Regions from separate parts of the Exiguobacterium sp. EA-TM-5 genome, predicted to be linked through region 2. Evidence: riboswitches for the same ligand, from Rfam matches in the RefSeq annotation. Region 2 holds a riboswitch; each other region holds the start of a gene.

Region 1 (8,143 bases), 440 kb from region 2:
ATAAGGAGGACGATGGCATGTCAACAGTACGTTTTGATTATTCGAAAGCCCTACAATTCGTAGGTCAACATGAAGTAGATCATATGGCGGAGACGGTAAAGACGCTTCACCATGCGATTCATGCAGGAACAGGCGCAGGAAGTGATTTCTTAGGATGGGTTGATCTTCCGACGAATTACGATCAAGCGGAATTTGCACGCATCCAAGCGTCTGCAGAAAAAATCAAGTCGGATTCTGATGTGTTGTTAGTCGTCGGGATCGGCGGTTCGTATCTCGGTGCGCGTGCAGCAATCGAAATGCTCGGACACTCATTCCATAACTTGTTATCAAAAGAAGACCGGAAAGCACCACAAATCATCTATGCAGGTCACAATATCTCATCGACGTATCTGCACGATTTGTTCGAAGTCCTCGAAGGAAAAGATGTATCGGTCAACATCATCTCGAAATCGGGTACAACGACAGAACCAGCAATTTCGTTCCGTCTCTTGAAATCGTTCATGGAAGAAAAATACGGTAAAGCAGAAGCAAAACACCGGATTTATGCAACTACGGACAAAGCACGTGGTGCATTAAAAACACTCGCAGACTCTGAAGGATACGAAACATTTGTCATTCCGGATGATGTCGGTGGTCGTTTCTCTGTTTTGACACCGGTTGGTCTCTTACCAATCGCAGCAGCTGGTATTTCAATCGAAGAGTTGATGCAAGGTGCACGTGACGCGCAAGAGCGCTACGCGAGCGAAAACCTAGCTGACAACGAAGCGTATCAATACGCAGTCGTCCGAAATGCGCTCTATGCGAAAGGCAAGACAATCGAGCTTCTCATTAACTACGAACCAGCACTTCATTATGTATCGGAGTGGTGGAAACAATTGTACGGCGAGTCAGAAGGAAAAGACTTCAAAGGGATCTTCCCAGCAGCAGTGGACTTCTCGACAGACCTCCACTCGATGGGACAATACGTCCAAGAAGGTCGTCGTGACCTATTTGAGACAGTCATCAAAGTCGGTCAAGCGCGTCATGCATTGACAGTTGAAGAAGATGCTCAGGATCTCGATGGATTGAACTTCCTTGCAGGTAAGTCGATTCAGTTCGTCAACGATAAAGCAGCAGAAGGTACGTTGCTTGCACACACGGACGGACAAGTACCGAACTTGACAGTCGAACTTCCAGAGATGACACCGTATCATCTCGGATTCCTGTTCTACTTCTTCGAAAAAGCATGTGCCATGAGTGGTTACCTCCTCGGAGTGAACCCATTCGATCAGCCAGGCGTCGAAGCGTATAAGAAAAACATGTTCGCTCTTCTTGGGAAACCAGGATTCGAAGCAGAAAAAGCAGAACTCGAAGCACGTTTGAAGTAATACAAAACGACAGTCGATCGTTCCTTAGTGGAACATCGACTGTTTTTTTTGTGTTCATTTGATGATCGTAGGCTATCATTTTCCAGATTTACAGGCTTTCCTGGCGTTTTCACTTTTAGAATACTCGTGAAACAGGTAAAGTGAAGTTAGAAGAAGAAATGAGGTGCACGTACGTGATTACATTCTTGGATTATTATCAAAATCAAGTGGAGTTAAGTTTTGATGACCATCCGTTCTCGGATCGTCCCTTGCACGTATGGGTCATTGCCGTGTACGAAGGAAAATGGTTGCTGACCCATCATAAGCAGCGTGGTTATGAATTTCCTGGTGGGAAGGTTGAACCGGGTGAGACGGCGGAAGAAGCCGCACGTCGTGAAGTAATGGAAGAGACCGGTGGGAAAATTGATTCCCTATCATATGTCGGACAATATCGTGTTGCCGGAAAAGGCGATACGATCATCAAAAACATTTATTTCGCGCAAATTGGATCGCTTTCGTCTCATCTTGCCGTGGATGAAACCGATGGTGCTTTTCTGTTCGAGGAACTTCCTGACCGTCTCGATACGAATCGACAATACAGCTTCATGATGAAGGACCGTGTCCTTCCGGAGACACTCCGTGTACTTAGCGAACGCCGATTGGTTTGAACTTCCGCGTCAAGGTCCGTTTCGGACGTTTCGGATGTTCTATACGACGGCAGACGGGGAACGAGTCGGTGCCTATATCGTACTTCCACAAGTCGCAAACGGACAGGGGATTCTCTACTTGCGTGGTGGCACGCGTTCGATTGGAATGGTCCGACCGACACGATTACTCGCGTTCGCACAGGCCGGCTTTTTTGTCATGGCACCTTTCTATCGAGGGAACTTAGGAGGGACGGGCAAAGAAGACTTCGGATACCATGATGTTGAGGACGCATGTAGCGCCTTTGATTGGTTGCAGCAACGTGTCTCGCATGTGCACGCATTCGGTTTTTCTCGTGGTGGACAGATGGCATTGCTACTGGCGCATCACCGTCCGGTTGCCCGTACGGTATCGTGGGCAGGAGTAACCGAGTTGACATGGACCTATGAAGAGCAGAAGACGATGCAAAAGATGTTGCGCCGCTATACGGGAGGTACACCAGACACCGTTCCTGAGGCATACGAGGTGCGTTCACCGCTCCGTGTCCCTCCGCAAGGTGAGGTACTGTTGATTCACGGTGCATATGACGAGAACGTTCGTTTACGACACGCAACGGCTTATGCTGCGCGTCATCCCATGCAGACAACACTTCAGACCTACGCTTATGCGCATCAATTCCCGATTCATGAAAAATTACGTGTGACGCAGAATGTGTTGAGGTGGTTTGAGAGTGGTATATGGAATCCCAATAAAAGCTGATATTTCAAGCAGTACGACGGACGTCGTGCTGTTTTTTTTGTACTACGGAAAATAGAAAGGAATTAAAAAAAGAACATTGATATGTTGTAAAAAACAATAATCTCCTAAAAAGTAAACTTTGATATAATAGATACCATCTGAGAATAATAGAGGGGGCAGGAGAACGATGGATATCTTATTAGCACGTCAACCCATCGTTAATCGAGTAGGTTCGATTGATGCATTTGAACTATTATATCGATCGATTGAACAAATAAGCGTGTTCGATGGTGATCTAGCGACGATGGATGTGTTGACGAATACACTCGTTCATATGGGGGTTGATCATGTAGCAGAAGGTAAGAAGCTATTTGTCAATTTCACGGCAGACCTGTTGAAAAGTGATTTGATTCATTACCTAGATCCGGAACGATTCGTAATTGAAATTTTGGAAACTGTTGAGATCGATACGGAAATTTTATCTGTTCTCCACGATTGGAAGGAAGCAGGCTTTACGTTAGCACTCGATGATTTTGTGACGGATTTACTTCGACAACATGGAGCGGAATTGTTTGCGTTGATCGATTTAATCAAAATCGACATCGAGGCAATTTCCCCTCGCGAGCAAAGCGCTATTCTGCATATCGTCCGCCGTAATTATCCTCACATCCGAATGCTTGCCGAGCGTGTCGAAACACACGAAGATCATACACGTTGCCTCGACATGGGATATGACTGGTTTCAGGGCTATTTTTATGCGAAACCGATGCTGATGAAGGGAAAAGCCGTCCCACCACAACTACCGGTTTTGTTAAAAATGTTGAAATGGCTTGATACGGATGAAAAGTACGATGAGGTTGTTGATGAGATTGAAGCTAATCCATATATTAGTATTCAAGTGCTTCAACTAATTAACTCTCCAGGAATGGGCTTACGTAATACTGTCAGTTCCGTTCGTCAAGCTATCTCACTACTCGGCTTCTCGCAACTCAAAAGTTGGATTTCGTTGATTGTTTTACGGGAGATGAAGCTTGCCAGTCCCTATGAATGGTCAAATGAGTTATTACGATCCTCTTTACACTGTGCGAAGCTCTGTGAACTATTTGCAAGGGAAACACGAACGCTAAAGCCAGAGAGTGCTTACATGATTGGTTTGTTGTCACACATCGATGCGTTATTGTCTGTTGATATCGACGACATCATCGATCAATTGCCAATTGAAGATTCTCTGAAAATCGTTTTACAAGGGAAAGACCATCCATTTCGAGATTGTTTAGTGCTCGCGATTAGTGCGGATCGTGGTGATTTTGATCAATTCGAACTGCTTAGTCAGCGTTTACATGTATCGCTTCCACGAGCCTATGCGCTATTGACGGAAAGTCAGGAGTGGCTCATGCAAAGAGAAAAACATATTCAAGAAGAATCGGATTCAATCATATAACTAAAAAAAGAACCTGAAGGCTCTTTTCTAAACATAATACAACGTGTGATCATTCTCTTGATTGAGTAGGATTACACGTTTTTGTTCGTCTCGTAGCGTCTGATAGGAAGAATTTCTGAGGATCAAGAAATGACTAAAAAATCTGAGCCCGATATTTTCGGACTCAGATTTACTAACAAAATGATTCAGGATCTAACTTTTTGGTATAACTCAGAAATCTCGATTTTATAGACGTGGACCAGCTGACTTAATCGCATCCGTCGCACTTTCGAAACGAAGGAAGTTATGTTGGAATTTTTCAGCAAGCGAACGTGCTTGTGTGTTGTACTCGTCGGAGTTTGACCAGACGCGTACAGGGTTGAGTAATTCACTTGGAACACCTGGAACTTCAAGAGGCATATGAAGTCCGAAGATTGGGTGTTCTTCAGTCGGAATCGTTGCAAGCGTGCCATTGACAGCAGCATTGACCATCGTGCGTGTATACGATAGTTTCATTCGACTGCCTGTTCCATAAGCACCACCTGTCCAGCCAGTGTTGACGAGATAGACGGTAACACCGTGACGATCAATCAATTCCCCAAGCATCGTTGCATATTTTTCAGGCATGAGTGGAAGGAACGGTGAACCGAAGCACGTCGAGAATGTTGCTTCTGGCTCCGTGACACCACGTTCTGTCCCAGCGAGTTTTGATGTATAACCTGAGAGGAAGTGATACATCGCTTGTTCTTTCGTCAATTTACTGATCGGAGGCAAGACACCGTACGCATCAGCCGTCAAGAAGACGATTGTCTTTGGATGACCAGCGCGTGATGGAACAGCGATGTTATCGATCGCCGTGATCGGATAAGCGGCACGTGTATTTTCCGTCAACGATGTGTCATCGTAATCAGGATGACGGGCTTCATCGAGCACGACGTTTTCAAGGACTGTTCCGAAGCGGATCGCGTCAAAGATTTGTGGTTCTTTTTCACGCGACAGGTTAACCGTCTTCGCATAACACCCACCTTCGATGTTGAAGACGCCATCGTGTGACCAACCATGCTCATCGTCACCAATCAATTGGCGGCTATCATCAGCGGAAAGGGTGGTCTTACCAGTACCGGATAGACCGAAGAACAAAGCGACGTCTCCTTCGTGTCCAACGTTTGCCGAACAGTGCATCGAAAGAACGTTCTCTTGTGGTAAGAGGTAGTTCATGACGGAAAAGATTGATTTTTTGATTTCGCCGGCATACTCCGTTCCACCGATCAAGACGATCCGGTGTTCGAACGACATCGCGATGAACGTCTCAGAGTTCGTTCCATCAACGGCAGGATCTGCCTTGAAATGTGGTGCGTAGACGACCGTAAACGGTTCGAAGGCAGCCACTTCAGGATATTCGCGTAAAAAGAGTTGTTTGGCAAAGAGGTTATGCCAAGCGTATTGTGTGAGCACACGAACCGGAAGGGTGAAGTGCGTATCTGCACCAGCAGCAGCTTCTGTGTAGTAGAGCTGATCGGCTTCGTTCATGTAACGAAGAACCTTTTGTAACAATTGTTCAAATTTATCTCCATCCATTGGTTGGTTAACATGACCCCAATCAATGTGAGACTCGCAGGAAGAATCACGGACGATGAACTTATCTTTTGGTGAACGACCTGTAAATTTCCCCGTTTCTACAGATAATGCGCCGTTCTCAGCAAGGACACCTTCTTCGTTTCGAATCGCATGTTCGACAAGTTCAGCAACAGATAGTTGTTTGAACACATGCTCTTTCTTGAGTAGTTCTTCGATATTCAGGACCGTCATCGGCATCCTGACCCCACCTTTCCCCTACGTTGGTTTTGGCTCACTGCATTTAGTATGACACATTCATTATATATGACATACTAAAGAGAGAGCAATCATTTTCTGATGCTGATTTCTATTTATCTGGAAACGCTTTCAGCATTAACAGTTTAACATCTCTTACAAAAAGTTTCGACTAGAATTTGAAACCTTGCTTGACAGAGTAGGTACAACTTTATATCATGTAATTCGTAACGGATACTCTTATTCTGAGCAGGTGGAGGGAACAAGGCCCGAAGAAACCCGGCAACCGTCCTACATTAATTCATATATTAATGAGGGAAAAGGTGCTCTCCTGAAGCGAAGTAAACACTTCGAACGATAAGAGGGTAAAGGAAGAACGCACAACCTTTCCCTGACCATTTTTTGGACTTGGAAAGGTTTTTTTCATTTTACCGTCCCACTCAACTAGGGGAAATGAGTACACCGTCAAATTCTTTTTTGGGAGGGTCATACATGACAAACCTTAATCGCCGACTATTCACGTCGGAGTCAGTCACTGAAGGTCATCCAGATAAAATCTGTGACCAAATTTCGGATTCAATTCTCGATGCAATCCTCGCAGCGGATCCAAACGCACGTGTTGCAGCAGAAACTTCTGTTACAACAGGTCTCGTTCTCGTTGCAGGTGAGATCACGACATCAACTTACGTCGACATTCCAAAAGTCGTTCGTGAAACGATTCGTGAAATCGGCTACACACGCGCGAAATATGGTTTCGACGCAGATACGTGTGCTGTATTGACATCAATCGATGAGCAATCAGCAGACATCGCTCTTGGTGTCGACCAAGCGCTTGAAGCACGTGAAGGTAGCATGTCTGATGCAGAAATCGATGCAATCGGTGCAGGAGACCAAGGTCTCATGTTCGGTTATGCAACGAAAGAAACACCCGAACTCATGCCACTTCCAATCTCACTTTCGCACCGTCTCGCACGCCGTTTGGCAGAAGTGCGTAAAAACGGTCAACTCGACTACCTTCGTCCGGACGGAAAAACACAAGTCACGGTCGAATACAACGAGAACAACGAGCCGGTTCGTGTCGATACGATCGTCATCTCGACACAACACGCGGAAGAAGTCACGCTTGAGCAAATCCAAGCTGACTTGAAAGAACACGTCATCACACCAGTCATCCCGGCTGAATACATCGACGCAGCAACGAAATTCTTCATCAACCCAACTGGTCGTTTCGTCATCGGCGGACCACAAGGAGATGCTGGATTAACGGGTCGTAAGATCATCGTTGATACGTATGGTGGATACGCACGCCACGGCGGTGGAGCATTCTCTGGTAAAGATCCAACAAAAGTCGACCGTTCAGCTGCATACGCAGCACGTTACGTCGCGAAGAACCTCGTTGCTGCAGGTCTTGCAGACAAAGCAGAAGTTCAACTCGCATACGCAATCGGTGTCGCACACCCAGTATCAATCGCGGTTGATACATTCGGCACAGGAAAACTTCCTGAAGCACAACTCGTCGAATTGATTGCTGAAAACTTCGATCTTCGTCCGGCTGGAATCATCAACATGCTTGATCTCCGTCGTCCGATCTATCGTCAAACAGCTGCATACGGTCACTTCGGTCGTACAGATGTTGAGCTTCCATGGGAGCAAACAGATAAAGCGGCAGTTCTTGAAGAACAAGCAAAACGCTTCGCATAAGCAATACGTCCGGAAATCCTTAAAGGGTTTCCGGACTTTTTTGTTTCCACGGAACTTTGCAGGAGACGAATGTTTTTTCTAGAAGAGGGTAAAAGTACATGAGTCAATCCGTACGAATAAAAAGGGGGGTTCCGATTATGGAAATACGCGAAGCAATTCCAGCTGATGCAGGACGTATTCATGATATCGCCATCACATCTTGGTTGGATACGTATGAAGAAATCTATTCTGAACGCTCGAAAGCTCATTTCGTGCAGGAAGCGTATCCGCAAGAGGAGGTTGTTCGTGCGATCCGGACGGCGGAAGAAGCACGGGGAGAGTATTTTTATGTCGGAATCATCGATGAGGAAGTCGTCGGATTCATTCATGCTGTTGATGTCGAGGGAACATGGGAAATCATTCGTCTATACGTTTTGCCAAAATATCAGCAAAACGGGATCGGAAGACGTCTGATTCGTGAACTCGAACGACAAGGAGCTGT
Region 2 (8,143 bases):
GGCGTCCATGATGCCTGGTCGCAAGAAAAGACGTGACTGTTCGAGTTTTGCTGCCGATTCGAAACCGGTGTGTGTCGCACCTGGGCAGACGACGCTGACTTGAATGCCGTCTGGCGCGAGCTCTTCCGTTAATCCTTCCGAGAAGTGAAGCACGTAGGCTTTTGTTGCATAGTAGACACTCATCCATGGACCACCTTCAAACGCAGCCGTTGACGCGAGATGGATGATGCGTCCTTGGATGCCATACTCTTTCATGCGAGAGGCATAGACCTTCGTCACGTGTGTCAACGCTTCGATGTTCAAGGTAATCATCCGTGATTCGTCTTCGAACGAAGTTTCAAGGAAGGAGCCGAAGACGCCGATTCCAGCGTTGTTGATGACACAATCAACCGGAATCTGTTCTGTTGCACGAAACAGTGCGAGACGATGTGTTAGCTTCGTTAAGTCGTAAGGGAAGACCGTTGCCGTTCCGCCGAGTCGTTCGACATGGAACTTCGTTTCAAATAGAGACGTCGCATCGCGTCCGACAAGCAGGACGTGATCACCTTGCTGAGCGTGAAGATAAGCGAATTCGCGACCAAGACCTCTTGAAGCACCTGTGATTAAGACATGCATCATGTTTCCTCCTCGTGTAATCGATTAGATGAAAAAAAGCGATCGAGCCAATGCTCAACCGCTTTGAGATGATGAATTAAAGGTAAGATCCTGCGCCGACAAGGCGTGAACCCCAGTACCCTGATTTGAAGCTTGAGTATTTAACGCCACCTGTTTCTGAGTTAACCATGCTTGACTTGTTTGTTGCGATCCCGACGTGTTGAATGCCGCTACCGTGTGAGAAGAAGACAAGATCTCCTGGTTGTACTTTAGAAACACTGACTTTCTTAGAAGAAGAATATTGTGAAGACGACGTACGTGGTAATGTTTTACCTGCTGCTTTTTTGTAAACATAGCTTGTGAAACCAGAGCAGTCGAATCCACGAGTTGTCGTTCCACCCCATACATATGGAGTTCCTTTGTGCTTCGCTGCTTCGCTTAAGATTTTCGTCCGTTTAGAAGATGTGCTTGTTGTTTTTTTAGCGCTTGAAGATGATTTATATGTCTTTGTGTATTGTGAGAAGACATAGCGTGTTTTACCACCGTATGAGATTTTAGTCCAGCTACCTGACTTGCCTTTATATGTAAAGACTTGACCAGCGTTGACTTTTCCAACGATGCTTGCTTTCGTAGAAGGTGCTGTTCGAACACGAAGACCGTTGTCCGTGATCTTGACCTTTGTGACTGTCGCTGCTTCAACTTTACCTGTACCCACTGATGTAAAACCTGAAACCACTAAGGCTGCTGTCGCGATCGATGCTAGAAAACGTTTCATGTTAAGAATTCCTCCGTTTAATGTAGTGTGTTGCGTCCGTAAGTTATATGATGAAATCATTAAGTGTGTGATTAAGCAGTAAACCTTACAACTGTGTAAGAATTTTGTCTGCAGGAATATCTTAGCATGTGCGCACTTGAAAACGTTTTTTCAGTTAGAAGACAAAATAGATGTTTTTGTAACATAACTGAAATAATATCTTCGAATATTACAAAGTAAGAAACGCAGAGGATTGTTGACGACGAATCAAAAAAAATATGATACCTTTAGTTCACGAAAGAAATTAGATACCTCCTAATGTATGTATGGAAGTATACTGAATGCAGTTGAATTTATAAAGAATAGGTGAAGAACATGCCAACAACTGATAAAAAAGATAAACCAGAACGTTCCTATACACTGGCTCAATTAAGCCAACTGACACTAAAAGAACTGTATGAAATCGCAAAGACGAAAAATGTCCCACAATATCGGGAAGCTCGTAAACGTGAGTTGATGTTCAAGATTCTCAAAGCACAGGCTGAATCGACTGGTCTTTATTTCCTCGAAGGGGTACTCGAAGTCATCCCTGGCAATCCACAAATGCAAAACGATGGTGGCTTCGGCTTCCTTCGTCCTATCAATTATTCCCAATCCTCTGAAGATATCTATATCGCAGCTTCTCAAATCCGACGCTTTAATCTACGTAATGGTGATGTCGTTACAGGTAAAGTCCGTCCACCGAAGGAAAACGAACGTTTCCAAGGACTACTTAGCGTGGAAGCCGTTAACGGTGAAGCACCGGATACAGCGCGTAATCGTTTATTCTTCCCGGCACTGACACCAATCTATCCGGATCGTTTGATGCGTCTTGAGACCGAACCGCGTCATCTATCTGTTCGTGTCATGGATATGATCGCACCGGTCGGATTTGGTCAACGTGGTTTAATTGTCGCACCACCAAAAGCAGGGAAAACATCATTACTCAAAGAAATCGCGAACTCGATTCAAGAGAATCATCCTGATGTCGAACTGATCATTCTCTTGATTGATGAGCGACCTGAGGAAGTGACAGATATCGAGCGTTCGGTTCCGGGAGCGGATGTTGTCAGCTCGACGTTTGACGAAACACCAGACAACCACGTTCGGATTTCAGAACTCGTGCTTGAGCGGGCAATGCGACTCGTCGAACATAAGAAAGATGTCGTCATCTTGATGGATTCAATCACGCGTCTGACACGTGCCTATAACTTAACGGTGCCGCAAAGCGGACGAACGCTCTCAGGCGGGATTGACCCAGCTGCATTCCATAAACCAAAACGGTTCTTTGGTGCGGCGCGAAACATCGAGCATGGTGGTAGTTTGACGATTCTTGCAACAGCACTTGTCGAGACAGGATCCCGTATGGATGATGTCATCTATGAGGAATTCAAAGGGACGGGGAACATGGAACTTCATCTCGATCGTAAGTTGTCGGAACGCAGAATCTTCCCAGCGATCGATATCCGGAAATCGGGTACACGTAAGGAAGAACTGTTGCTTCCAAAAGAGCAGCTTGATGCGCTCTGGACGATTCGCCGGACGATGAACGAGTCGAACGAGTTTGTCGATACGTTCCTACGAAAGATTCGTGATACGAAAAATAATGAAGAATTTTTCGTCGAACTTGAGAAAGAACAGAAGAAAGCGGTCCGACGCGCACCAGCAAAACCGCGTACCGTCAAGAAGGAAACACCGACGGAAAAATAACTATTGCGACGCATAAAAAAATCGTTTAGTATAGGAAGGTAACTTACTCTGGCTCAGCAAATGAACCAGGGCGGAAGGAGAGAAATCAACCATGAAACAAGGAATTCACCCTAACTACAACAAAGTAGTATTTATGGATTCAACGACTGAGTACAAATTCTTAAGCGGTTCTACTCGTTCTTCGAACGAAACAATCACTTGGGAAGATGGTAACGAGTACCCACTCATCCGTGTGGATGTGTCTTCAGACTCGCACCCATTCTACACAGGTCGTCAAAAGTTCAACGCGGCAGATGGTCGTGTCGATCGCTTCAACAAAAAATACGGCCGCAAGTAATGACTTGTCGGTTCTTAAAAAAACAGCCTGCCTCCATTACGGAAGCAGGCTGTTTTTGTATAGACTGAATTGTGAACGGTAAGCGAGATACGTCTTCAAGACGAACGAGAAGGCGATTCCACCAGCAATCCCGATTAGATACGGCATGACTTCAGGATGTGCCAAGATATAATCCACGACTTTATGGAACGAGAGATGACGACCGACGAAATAGCCGGCGCCCAAGAACACGCTGATCCAGATTAAAGCACCTGTATACGCGTAACTCGCAAACACGCGAAACGGCATTTTCGAGACACCTGCAAAAAAGGCAGAAAGCTGACGGAGACCAGGTATGTAGTAACCGATGATCAAAACGGATTTTCCGTAACGTCGAAATCCAGCTTCAGCGGAAAGGATATGTTTTTCTGAGATACGCATTTTCGGTCCGACGCGGTGCAGTAGTGGCATACCGAGTTTTAAACCGAGTAAATAACTAATCGTCATACCGATACAACTTCCTGCGTAAGCGGCAAGAATCGTACCGAACAGCGGTAGATTACCTTGATGCATCCAAAATCCGGACAAAACGAGTAGGGTCTCATCGGGAACCGGTAATCCCACGATACCACCTGCGAGAAGAACGGAGAGACCAAGGGCACCATATTGGTGCAGGATGTCATGTAAGAGATGATGAATCGGGGACACCTTCTTTCGTGAGAATCTTCTTCTTCAGTGTACAGGAAATAGGGGACCGTTGGAATGAAAGGACAAAAATTCTAGGGAAAGAAAAAATGAATTTTGATTTCCGGAAGTCAACCCTTTTTCTCAATACCGTTTCGAGCTATACTCGTTAAAGTGACTATTTTTAGAGGACGGTGTCGGACGATGATGCATGTAATAAATCAGTACGGCTGGATCGAAGTAATTTGTGGCAGTATGTTTTCCGGGAAATCGGAAGAGTTGATTCGTCGTGTCAGACGGGCGCAGTACGGCAAACTGCCTGTTCAAGTATTCAAGCCGGCGATCGACGACCGATACCACGAAGAACATGTCGTCTCTCACGTTGGTAATTCCGTCGTAGCGATTCCGATGGCGACGAGTCGTGATCTCTACGCAGCAGTAGCAGAAGAGACACAGATCGTCGGTATCGATGAAGTTCAATTCTTTGATGATGAAATCGTACAAGTCATCGAAGCACTCGCACAAGACGGAAAACGCGTCATTTGTGCAGGGCTTGATCAAGACTTCCGGGCAGAGCCATTCGGCAAGATGCCTGAATTACTGGCACGTGCAGAATTCGTGACGAAGCTACAAGCAATCTGTCTCTCCTGTGGGGATCCGGCTTCTCGGACACAACGTTTGATTGACGGAAAACCAGCGAACTATGATGACCCGATCATCCTAGTCGGTGCTTCAGAGTCGTATGAGCCACGGTGTCGCCATTGCCATGAGGTACCTGGAAAGCCGAAGCCACTTCAATCTGTGCAACACCAAGAAAATTAAAAAAAGACGGACCGTTTGCGGTCGTCCTTTGATTTAGCAGCTGTTCAATTCCATCCGGAAACGAATAGCTGCTTTTTAATTTATCCTGTTTCTTGCGAAAACTGACACGATTGTTCGATAAAGCGAATCGTCTCACGGACGATTACATCTTGGTCATGATCGAGTGTCGCGACGTGGTATGAATTGAGTAGACAGTAGCTTCGTTTATCATTCGTTCCGATATGACGGTGCAAGTAATCTGAACTCGACGGTGGAACGACGTGATCGGTTGCGGAATAAAGAATCAACGTCGGAAGGAGAATCGATCCCAAGCGTCCTTTCGTCTCATCCATCAAGCGGACGAGTTCGAACGCGCAACGACTTGGAACGAGATCGTAGATGATTTCAAAGGCGGACCGCTTGATATCCGGTGCCCCTTCCGGTAAGTACTGAGGACCGTCATCAAACGAGAGTGCTTCATACGACGGAACGGAAAGTGCGGCGTTGATCGTAATGATGCCGGCAAACGGAATCCCGTCAGCAGCGAGCGATAACGCGAGCGTCGCCCCCATCGATTGACCGATGACGAAAACTTGGTCGCATGTTTCTTGTAAACGTGAATAACCGTCTTGCAGGCTTTGTTTCCAACATCGTGCAGTCGATTGTTCGAACTCGCGGACGTTCGTTCCGTGTCCTCGCAAACGTGGCGCATAGACGGTAAAACCTTCAGCAGCAAATGCTTCACCGACGTCGCGGACACTTTGAGGAGTTGCGTTAAAACCATGACAGAGCAGGATTCCGATCGATCCACCTTGAAGATAAAATGCTTCAGCACCAGTCAATACAGGATAGTTCATCATTACTATTTTTCCTCCATTCATGAAAAAAACTCGTCGACGTCACTGCTTGGACGCCCACGAGTTTTTCACCGTATCATCCAAAGCCGCGCTTTGCTGGTCGGAGCACCTTACAGATTGCAGGTTGCCGTGAAGTCATAGAGCCAGGTCTCTCGTTCACTCTTGATAAATATCATATTGGAATTGTCGGATTAATCATTGAAACGATGGTAGCACGTTCGAAAATGACTTGTCAAATCGTTCTTGACGAATCATGATTCGTTCTTTAAGCTAATCCATAACTTGTCAATCAATCGATATGCGCCAAATGGATTATTTTTGAAAAGTTGGTTGACTTTTAAAGGTTCGACCCGTAATGTAAAAATTAGTTTTACGACATAAGCAACAACGCAACAACACACATACGAATTTCATACCGCAATACTTATCCAGAGAGGTGGAGGGACTGGCCCTGCGAAACCTCGGCAACAGACTCATTATGAGCACTGTGCCAATTCCATCAGACAAATGTCTGAGAGATGAGTGGAGTGGATTCTGCCACTGTGCGGATCCAGGTCTCTTCTTGTTTCTCAAGAAGGGACCTTTTTTTGTTGAATGAAGGGGGAAAATGGAATGATTGCATTTCATCAAGTCAAAAAAACGTACGTCACGAAGGATCAGACGATCGCAGCGCTCGACGGTGTCGACCTGACGATCGAGAAAGGCGAAATCTTCGGTGTCATCGGCTTTAGCGGTGCCGGGAAAAGTTCATTGCTCCGCTGCGTCAACCTGTTAGAACGACCGACGTCAGGAACCGTGACGGTCGATGGGGAAGATTTAACACAACTATCACCGAAGAAACTACGCCAAGCAAAACAGCGGATTGGGATGATCTTTCAACACTTCAATCTATTGAATGCGAACACGGTCTTTACGAATGTCGCGAAGCCACTCGTTCTCGCAGGCATCAAAAAAGATGAGATTCGCCGCCGGGTGACGGAGTTACTCGAATTCGTCGATCTGGCGGATAAGGCAGATCATTACCCGGATCAATTATCCGGTGGACAAAAGCAACGTGTCGGTATCGCTCGTGCACTAGCGACGCAACCATCCGTCCTTTTATGTGACGAAGCGACGTCAGCGCTCGATCCTCAGACGACACATCATATTCTGCAATTATTGAAACGAATCAATGCCGAATACGGGATCACGATTCTTTTGATCACCCATGAGATGGGCGTCATTCGGGAGATTTGCGACCGCGTCGCCGTCATCGAAGCCGGGAAGCTGATCGAGTCAGGAACAGTCTTTGATGTCTTTTCAAACCCGCAGACTGAGACAGCGAAAAACTTCGTCCGGTCCGTCATGCATGACGAGATTCCAGCATCGATTCGCCAGTTGATCGAATCACGGAATGCGAATCCAATCTATAAGATTCATTTCCTCGGTCATCACACAGGGCAGCCGCTCTTGTCACAAGTTGCGAAACGTTTTGATGTTGATGTCAACATTTTGCACGGTAGCATCACGGAGTTGCAGGAGACGCCGTTCGGCACTTTGCTCGTTGAATTAATTGGTGAAGCGACTGAAGTGAAACGAGCCTTACAGTACATTGATCAAGCACAAGTGACGGTCGAGGAGGTGCTAGCTGATGCTAGTTAATTACAGTGATATCTGGACAGCATTTTTGCAAACGATGACGATGGTATCCGTCTCACTCTTATTCTCGACCTTAATCGGCTTACCGCTTGGCATCTTGCTCGTCGTCACACGAAAAGGCGCATTACTTGAGAACGTCCCGCTATTCACGTTCTTCAATAGCATCGTCAATATCTTCCGCTCGATTCCGTTCATCATCTTACTCGTCGCGATCATCCCATTGACACGGTTGATCGTTCAGACGTCGATCGGAACCGAAGCCGCCATCGTCCCACTCGTCTTTTACGCCGCACCGTACATGGCACGGCTGATCGAAAGTTCCTTGCTTGAAGTCGATAAAGGTGTCCTTGAGGCAGCAGAAGCAATGGGCGCAACGCCATTCCAAACGATTTTCCGCTTCCTTTTACCGGAAGCACTCGGTTCACTCGTTCTTAACTTAACGATCGCGACGGTTGGGTTGATCGGGGCGTCAGCGATGGCAGGCGCGATCGGTGGCGGTGGACTGGGCGATTTAGCAATCACGTATGGTTATCAACGATTCGACACGAAAGTCATGATCATCACGGTCGGGATTCTCGTCATCTTAGTTCAAGGCTTACAGACGACAGGTAACATCGTCGCACGAAAAATTAGAAGACATTAATCAAAGGGAGCGATTCAGCCATGAAAAAAGCAGTAGCGATTGGAGCAACACTAACGACGATTTTATTTGCCGGGTGCTCAGCATCGGGAGAAGACGAAAAGACGATC
Region 3 (8,143 bases), 260 kb from region 2:
TTCAAGATATGACGAATCCGATCTTCATAATCTTCTTCGTCTCCTTTGATAACATCTACATATAAGAATGTATCGACGATGATGTCCTTGTGTTTCCCGATCGCTCGCATGATATCTCCGTCACTGATATACCCGACGACCTCCTGCTGTGCATTGATGACGGGTACGCCGCTAATACCAGATTGAATGAATCGTTCGATGACCGTACGAATCGGATCTGTATCGTTTACTGTGATGACCTCTTGTTTCATCGACTCATAAGCTTTCATCTGAATTCTCCTTTGTCGTTCGTTTCTCATCTACTAAAGTTGTATGATACAATTAAAAGAACAAAAATGATTGTATAATACAACTACAACTCTGTCAAGCCTCCTGCTTTTCGCATTGACAGCTTATCCACATTGGGTAATCATGAGGGACAGAGAGACTTTTCGAAAGGGGAGATACCCGATGTCTCAACAATCACTCGAAACCATTGAATTGGAGTTAGCGATTCTGATCCGGCGCTTAACGACAGCGACGGCAGACAATCGCAATTTGGATCGTGCTTCCTATCTCTTACTGCGTCAACTATCAGATTCCGGCAACGTCGGTGTCAAAACACTTGCCCGCGAACTTCAGCTCGATGTTTCGACCGTCAGTCGCCAAGCAGCGGCACTCGATCAGAAACAACTCGTTGAAAAAGTAAAAGATCCGATGGATGGACGGGCCTTCTTCTATCACATCACGGATAAAGGACAACAAGAACTCACGATTTATCGAACAGCACGTCTCGCGAGCATCGAACGTCTATTGACGGATTGGCCTTCGGATGATGCGGAAGATTTCGGACGCCTGTTGCAACAATTCAATCGCGCCTTGCGCGAACGGTAACGGAATCACACCTTATCTAAAAGAACGGACGCGAAATCGATTGATTTCGCGTCCGTTCTTTTTTCGTCCATCATTCATCATGTTTGAGAAACTCGGCAGACCGAACGAATTTGCGCAATATGTTCGGGTGACGTCCGGCAACAACCGCCAATCAATCGTGCCCCAGCTTCATACCACGTCTTTGCGACAGTTTGGAACGATGTGCACTGATTCGTACCCGACCATGTCTTCGCGACCGGATCATAAACCTCGCCGGAGTTCGGATAGACGATGATCGGTACGTTCGTCAATGCTTTGACATGAAGAATGAAATCGGTCGTGTAAGATGCCGGAAAACAATTTGCACCAATCGCTGCAAGTTGCGGATGTTGTCCGATCGTCTCGATACATGTCGCAAGTGGTGTTCCCTCACTGATGTGCGTCGCATCTTGAAGCGAGAACGTCAGCCAAGCAGATACTTCCGGATACGCTTCGAGAATCTGGAACAACACGACAGCTTCCTCAAGTGACGGAATCGTCTCGAACGCCAGCAGATCCGCACCCGCTTCAATCAATGCTTCGATCCGCGGTCTGTGGAAGGCTTCTAGCACATCAGCTGACACACCATAATGACCGCGATATTCAGATCCATCTGCTAAGTAGGCACCATAAGGACCAACAGATCCCGCGATTAGTGCGGCATTCTTTCCGCTACGCGTCCGTGCGTCTTGCGCAAGAGTGACCGTTTGTCGGATCAGTTTCTCTGCTTCCTCGGTTGTGATGTGACGTTGCTTGAACCCTTCGATACTTGCTTGATAGCTTGAGGTGATCGCGACATCGGCACCTACTTCGAAGTAATCGTTATGGACACGCTCAATCTGTTCTGGTGCTTCGATCAAGAGACGCGCTGACCAGAGCGGATCGTTCAGGTCAAATCCCTTTTGTTCGAGTTCGGTCGCAAGCGCTCCATCTAAAATCAGGAAGGGAACTTTCTGTAATCGTTGGTCAACTGGATTTTTGATTCGGGACATCTTCAACACTCCGTTTCTGAGAAGAATTCGTGAACGCATAAACGACATAACAGATCACGATGAATGGAATACCGCAGTACAAAGCAATACGTTGTGTCGGATCAAATCCGATCCCAATTAGGGAAATCAAACAGACAACGAAGGCTGCAATCGGTACGAATGGAAACAGTGGTGTACGATAGACCAATTCGTCGACCGTATGCCCTTCGCGGAGGAATTGTTTCCGGAAGCGATATTGCGCAACGCTGATACTCATCCAGACGACGACGACAGCAAGTCCGGAAATCGAGACGAGCGCGATATAGACACTTCCTGCTGCATAGATGCTAGACAGCAAGGCAAGTCCTCCACCGAGCATGCTGAACAATACAGCTCGAAGTGGAACTCCGCTTGGCGTCACCTGGGCGAAGAAGCGCGGAATCATCCGTTCGTTCGCAAGCGACCAAAGCATCCGTGAGGCCGCGTAAAGTCCCGAGTTCGCTGCCGATAAGATCGCCGTCAAAATGACAAAGTTCATCACGTCTGCTGCGTAGGGAATACCGATCCGTTCAAATACGGCTACAAATGGACTTTCGAGTACGCCCTTTCCTTCCGTTGGCAACAAGACGGCTAATACGATGATCGTACCAACGAAAAAGAGAACCAATCGTAGAATCGTCGTCCGGATTGCAAGCGGAATCGTCCGTTTCGGATCGACTGCTTCACCCGCTGCTACACCAATTAATTCTGTGCCCGAGTAAGCAAAGTTCACTGCGAGCATCGTCATGAAGATGACGAAAGCGCCATTCGGGAACAATCCACCTTCGGTTAACGAAGAAAAGAATGGGGCTGGACTACCATCTTGCAGTGGAATGAAGCCGACGATGGCTCCTGCACCAAGTAAAATGAAAGCAATGATCGTTACGACCTTAATAGCGGAGAACCAAAATTCGACTTCAGCAAAGACACGGACCTTCAAAACGTTAATACCAAGGATCATCGTAGCGAATAATGCACTGAACACCCAGACAGGAACGGATGGGAACCAACGCTGCATCAAAATGCCTGCTGCCGTGAATTCTGAACCGAGGGCGACCGTCCACGTCAGCCAGTAGAGCCAAGCCACTGTATAACCTGTGCCGGGTCCGATATACTTTGTCGCGTATTTATGGAATGAACCAGTTTCCGGCATATGTACAGCCAGTTCACCGAGACTTAACATGACGAGATAAACGACGACGGCCCCAATTAAGTAAGACAGAATCGTTCCGACGCGCCCTGCTTGTTCCAATGTATAACCCGTACTTAAAAATAATCCTGTTCCAATAACACCACCTAACGACAGCATGATCAGATGACGTGATTCCATCTTTCGTCGAAAAGCCCCGCTCGTTTTCATGAATCCATTTCCTCCTCATTCCACCTATTTCAAACAAAAAACGCATCCTCACGGATGCGTCGGTCGACAATTCGGAAATCTTATCGATCGGGTGCAGCACCCGCAGGAATTAGCACAGTATCTTTCGACCTGTTGCTGAGGTTTCATAGGGCCAGTCCCTCCACCTCTCTGGATAAGTATGTAATTGTTCCTAACCATATCAGAATGCAGATAATTCAGTCAACATGCATTTCTTGATTTTTTTGATAGATTCCTAAATTTGACTCGATGAGTTGAAGATGACGTTGAGACATTGTTTTTAGTAAAGTAGTAAAAAAGTGATCAACTTCTACTCGTTGACCTTTTTCCATATCCCGCAACATCGACGATTTCATCTTATCTTCCATTGCATTCATTTGTTTCATCAGTACAGCTTCTACATCATCATTGAAGACCGCACCCTGTTCTTCCATTGCCTGTTTCGATTCCTTCATGACGTCTATGATCATCTGACGCCCGACAGGTTCTTGCCGAATCGGACCGATGGCAGAGCGAAATAGTGTCGTCACGCCAGCGAATGTCGAAATGAACAGATATTTTTGCCACATGTCATCCATGATGTGCGTTGAGTACGCCATCGGCGCCTTTGCTTTCGCAAAACGTGTTGCAATTTCCTCCAGACGAGCTGTTGGTTTACCGATCCGTGAACCAAATAACAGCCGGTGTGACGGACTTGTCTGTACAATACGCCCTTCTGTATCAAGCGTCGATTCAATGAAGCAAAGACCACCGAGCACTCGATCTTCTCCGAAGACTTCTGTTAACCGGCGAATATGTTGCATCCCGTTTAATAACGGAATGATATATGTATCCTCCGAAACGAATGGCGCAAGATCCTTCAATACGTCATCTAAGTGATAAGCCTTCGTCGAAAGCAAGACGACGTCGAATGTATGATCCGGTTGCATGTCGCGCGTCACTAACTGAGGCGTGATCGTGATATCACCGTGAGGACTAGTGATTTGCAGTCCTGTTTTTTGTAGCTGTTCATAACGTTTCGGACGAACGAGGAATGTCACCTGTTCACCTTTTTCAGCAAGACGACCTCCGAAATATCCTCCGACTGCCCCTGCACCTACGACTAAAATATGCATATGTACGATCTCCTCCTTATTTGTTCTACACGTCACTTACTTCTTCACCCTAACATATCGAAAACGATTTTCCTGATTCCTGCTTGAATCACTAAAATTTAAGTTAAGCGTTTGCATTTCAGAAAAAAACGTTTATACTAACTTGTATACAAGTATACTAACTTTAGAAATCAGGTGATTCCATGTCAGAACTGTTATATCCCTTGAAATGGTTATCAAAAGCTTCCGCTGGCGATCGTGTTGCATACGAGCTACGGATGCGCATCATTTCAGGAAGTATTGAAAGCGGTACCATTTTATCTGAAAACAAGTTAGCCTCTGACTTTTCCGTTAGTCGCTCACCCATCCGTGATGCGTTAAAGATCCTTGCATCCGAACAGTTGATTCGATTGGAACGGATGGGGGCGGTCGTCGTCGGTTTATCCGAGCGCGATATCCAGGAAATCTATGATGTCCGGCTGCTCATCGAGACGTTCGTCTTTGAGCGACTCGTCAAGATCGAACGATCGGAGCTCGTTCGTGAACTCAGCAAAATTCTCGAAATGATGAAGGTCGCTATTAAATATAAGGATGCCGATGAATTTTCATTCCAAGATGTGCTGTTTCACGAAACAATCATTCGCTCGATTGACCACGGGTATGTCAGTATGATTTGGCAAAACCTTAAACCGGTCATGGAAAGTTTCATCCTCCTATCGATGCGGGTACGATTCGAGGAAGACATCGAAGACTTCGAACGCATCCTCGCGAACCACGCCCTGTACATCGAAGCGATCGAGACAGGAGATCGTGAACGGATGGTCGCTTCCTTGCATCAGAACTTTGATGATGTCCAGGAAGTCGAAGATCTCTGGAAAACGCAACAAATGATGTCGAAAGGAGTCGATTCACATGACTGAATACATGTTAGGCGTCGATATCGGAACGACGAGCACGAAGGCGGTCTTATTTACGACAAAAGGAGAGGTCATCGGACAAACGAATGTCGGTTATCCACTCCATACGCCGAATCGTTCGACGGCAGAACAAGATCCGGAAGAAATTTTTGATGCCGTACTCGAATCGATCCGCTTGATCACAAAACGTCATCCGAGCATGCCACCGAAGTTCGTCGCATTCAGCAGTGCCATGCACAGTTTGATTGCAATGGACGCACAACACCAACCATTGACTGCCTGTATCACGTGGGCGGACAGTCGGAGTGAAGCATGGTCGAACAAAATTAAGGAACAGTACGGTCTGTCGATTTATCATCGGACCGGTACACCGATTCATCCGATGTCACCGCTCAGTAAAATCAGTTGGCTCGTCGAAGATCGTCCGGAACTCCATGCTCAGACGAAAAAATATATCGGGATCAAGGAATTCGTTTTCCAACGACTATTCGGCAGATATGTCATCGATCATTCTCTCGCTTCAGCAACAGGTCTCTTCAATATTCATGAATTAGCCTGGGATACGGGCGCGTTACACGTCGCCGGAATCGATGCGAGCTATTTATCGGAACCTGTACCGACGACGACGTCATGCACCGGACTGAATGCCGATTATGCACGACAAATGGGACTGTCCGTTGATACACCATTTTTAGTCGGTGCCAGTGACGGTGTCCTTTCTAACTTAGGTGTCAACGCGATTCGCAAGGGGGAAATTGCGATCACAATCGGAACAAGCGGTGCTATCCGGACGATCATTGATCGACCGCAGACCGATGAAAAAGGACGGACGTTCTGTTACGCCCTGACCGAAGACCACTGGGTCATCGGCGGACCTGTCAATAACGGTGGAATGGTTTTACGGTGGATCCGAGATGAACTCGCTTCAGCAGAAGTCGAGACAGCGAAACGTCTCGGCATCGATCCGTACGCTGTCCTGACGAAGATTGCCGAGCGCGTCCGTCCGGGATCTGATGGACTGTTGTTCCACCCTTACTTGTCCGGTGAACGAGCACCGCTTTGGAATCCGGATGTCAGTGGTTCATTCTTCGGTTTGACGCTCTCGCACAAAAAAGAGCATATGATCCGGGCAGCACTTGAAGGTGTCATCTACAATCTGTATACCGTCTTCCTTGCTCTAATTGAGTGCATGGACGGTCCCGTGACACGGATTCAGGCGACGGGTGGCTTTGCTCGTTCTGAAGTCTGGCGCCAAATGATGGCGGACATCTTTGAATCGGAAGTCGTCATTCCGGAAAGTTTTGAAAGTTCATGTCTCGGTGCTTGTATTCTCGGACTGTACGCGACTGGGGAAGTCGATTCGTTCGAAGTCGTCTCCGAGATGATTGGGGAAACACATCGCCATGTACCAAATGAAGAAGCGATGCATGAATACCGTCAGTTATTACCGATCTTCATTAGCTTGGCGCGGACATTGTCCGCGGATCATAAACGGATTGCTGCGTATCAACGGAGCTTGATTCAAGAAGAAAACTAACTTAATCTTTTGGGGGAAGTCATCATGCCTTTAGTCATCGTAGGAATTGGGATCGTTGCGTTGCTCGTTCTCATCATGGGGTTGAAATTAAATACGTTCGTCTCACTCATCATCGTGTCCTTTGGCGTTGCACTGTTACTCGGCATGCCGCTCGATCAGATCGTCAAAACGATCGAAGCTGGTATCGGAGGAACGCTCGGTCACCTAGCACTGATCTTTGGTCTTGGTGCCATGCTTGGAAAGCTGATCGCTGACGCCGGGGGGGCGCAGCGAATCGCCATGACACTTGTTGCACGATTCGGGGAAAAGAACATCCAATGGGCAGTCGTCGTCGCTTCGTTCATCATCGGGATCGCACTCTTCTTCGAAGTCGGCCTCGTTCTGTTGATTCCAATCGTCTTTGCGATTTCACGTCAACTTCGTGTCTCGATCTTATATCTCGGGATTCCGATGGTCGCTGCCCTATCCGTCACGCACGGATTCTTACCACCTCACCCAGGTCCGACCGTCATTGCTGGGGAGTATAAAGCAAATATCGGGGAAGTCTTATTGTATGGTTTCATCGTTGCTGTTCCAACCGTCATCATCGCCGGTCCAGTCTTTACGAAAATCGCGAAACGACTCGTACCTGAATCGTTTACACGGACAGGAAACATCGCGTCACTCGGGGAACAAAAAGAATTTGATTTAGAAGAGACACCAGGCTTCGGCATCAGTGTCTTCACTGCGATGCTACCGGTCCTCTTAATGTCGATCGCAACAATCTTCACACTTTTACAAGAAACACTCGGTTGGGGTGAAAACAGTGTCATCTCAGCGATTGAATTCATCGGGAACGCTTCAACGGCGATGTTGATTTCACTACTCGTCGCGGTCTACACGATGGGAATCGCCCGCAAGATTCCGATGCAATCGGTCATGGAATCTTGTACGACGGCGATCGCCCAAATCGGGATGATGCTATTGATCATCGGTGGTGGCGGTGCATTCAAGCAAGTCTTGATTGATGGTGGTGTCGGGAAATACGTCGCCCAATTATTTGAAGGATCAGCGTTATCTCCGATTCTACTCGCTTGGTTGATCGCTGCGATTCTGCGGATCTCACTCGGTTCCGCTACAGTCGCTGCCCTATCAACGGCAGGTCTCGTCATTCCGCTACTTGAGCAATCCGACGTCAACTTAGCGCTCGTCGTTCTCGCGACTGGTGCAGGTAGTCTGATCGCTTCACACGTCAACGATGCTGGTTTCTGGATGTTTAAAGAGTATTTCGGATTATCATTAAAAGAAACGTTTGCGACATGGACTGTGCTTGAGAC

Evidence for each region. Region 2 has a riboswitch for S-adenosylmethionine ahead of ACV3PA_RS04315 (methionine ABC transporter ATP-binding protein). Riboswitches for the same ligand answer to the same signal wherever they lie in the genome.
Region 1: another riboswitch for S-adenosylmethionine. It lies ahead of metK (methionine adenosyltransferase); the one in region 2 lies ahead of ACV3PA_RS04315 (methionine ABC transporter ATP-binding protein).
Region 3: another riboswitch for S-adenosylmethionine. It lies ahead of ACV3PA_RS02910 (amino acid permease); the one in region 2 lies ahead of ACV3PA_RS04315 (methionine ABC transporter ATP-binding protein).

What each region holds. Positions count from the first base shown of each region.
Region 1 covers NZ_CM132670.1:1,237,613-1,245,755, forward strand. The annotation lists gene ACV3PA_RS06400 (glucose-6-phosphate isomerase) at 18-1,367, shown strand; gene ytkD (RNA deprotection pyrophosphohydrolase) at 1,541-2,014, shown strand; gene ACV3PA_RS06410 (alpha/beta hydrolase family protein) at 1,986-2,750, shown strand; gene ACV3PA_RS06415 (EAL and HDOD domain-containing protein) at 2,917-4,170, shown strand; gene pckA (phosphoenolpyruvate carboxykinase (ATP)) at 4,396-5,964, opposite strand; SAM riboswitch class I at 6,199-6,325, shown strand; gene metK (methionine adenosyltransferase) at 6,454-7,662, shown strand; gene ACV3PA_RS06430 (GNAT family N-acetyltransferase) at 7,800-8,143, shown strand, end outside.
Region 2 covers NZ_CM132670.1:795,584-803,726, forward strand. The annotation lists gene ACV3PA_RS04280 (SDR family NAD(P)-dependent oxidoreductase) at 1-618, opposite strand, end outside; gene ACV3PA_RS04285 (C40 family peptidase) at 692-1,369, opposite strand; gene rho (transcription termination factor Rho) at 1,724-3,097, shown strand; gene ACV3PA_RS04295 (type B 50S ribosomal protein L31) at 3,189-3,434, shown strand; gene ACV3PA_RS04300 (DedA family protein) at 3,471-4,121, opposite strand; gene ACV3PA_RS04305 (thymidine kinase) at 4,305-4,919, shown strand; gene ACV3PA_RS04310 (alpha/beta hydrolase) at 5,000-5,758, opposite strand; SAM riboswitch class I at 5,826-5,927, opposite strand; SAM riboswitch class I at 6,177-6,280, shown strand; gene ACV3PA_RS04315 (methionine ABC transporter ATP-binding protein) at 6,368-7,396, shown strand; gene ACV3PA_RS04320 (methionine ABC transporter permease) at 7,386-8,036, shown strand; gene ACV3PA_RS04325 (MetQ/NlpA family ABC transporter substrate-binding protein) at 8,057-8,143, shown strand, end outside.
Region 3 covers NZ_CM132670.1:537,633-545,775, reverse strand. The annotation lists gene ACV3PA_RS02925 (CBS domain-containing protein) at 1-269, opposite strand, end outside; gene ACV3PA_RS02920 (MarR family winged helix-turn-helix transcriptional regulator) at 451-873, shown strand; gene mmuM (homocysteine S-methyltransferase) at 951-1,883, opposite strand; gene ACV3PA_RS02910 (amino acid permease) at 1,858-3,261, opposite strand; SAM riboswitch class I at 3,339-3,440, opposite strand; gene ACV3PA_RS02905 (ketopantoate reductase family protein) at 3,477-4,394, opposite strand; gene ACV3PA_RS02900 (GntR family transcriptional regulator) at 4,577-5,293, shown strand; gene gntK (gluconokinase) at 5,286-6,827, shown strand; gene ACV3PA_RS02890 (GntP family permease) at 6,852-8,143, shown strand, end outside.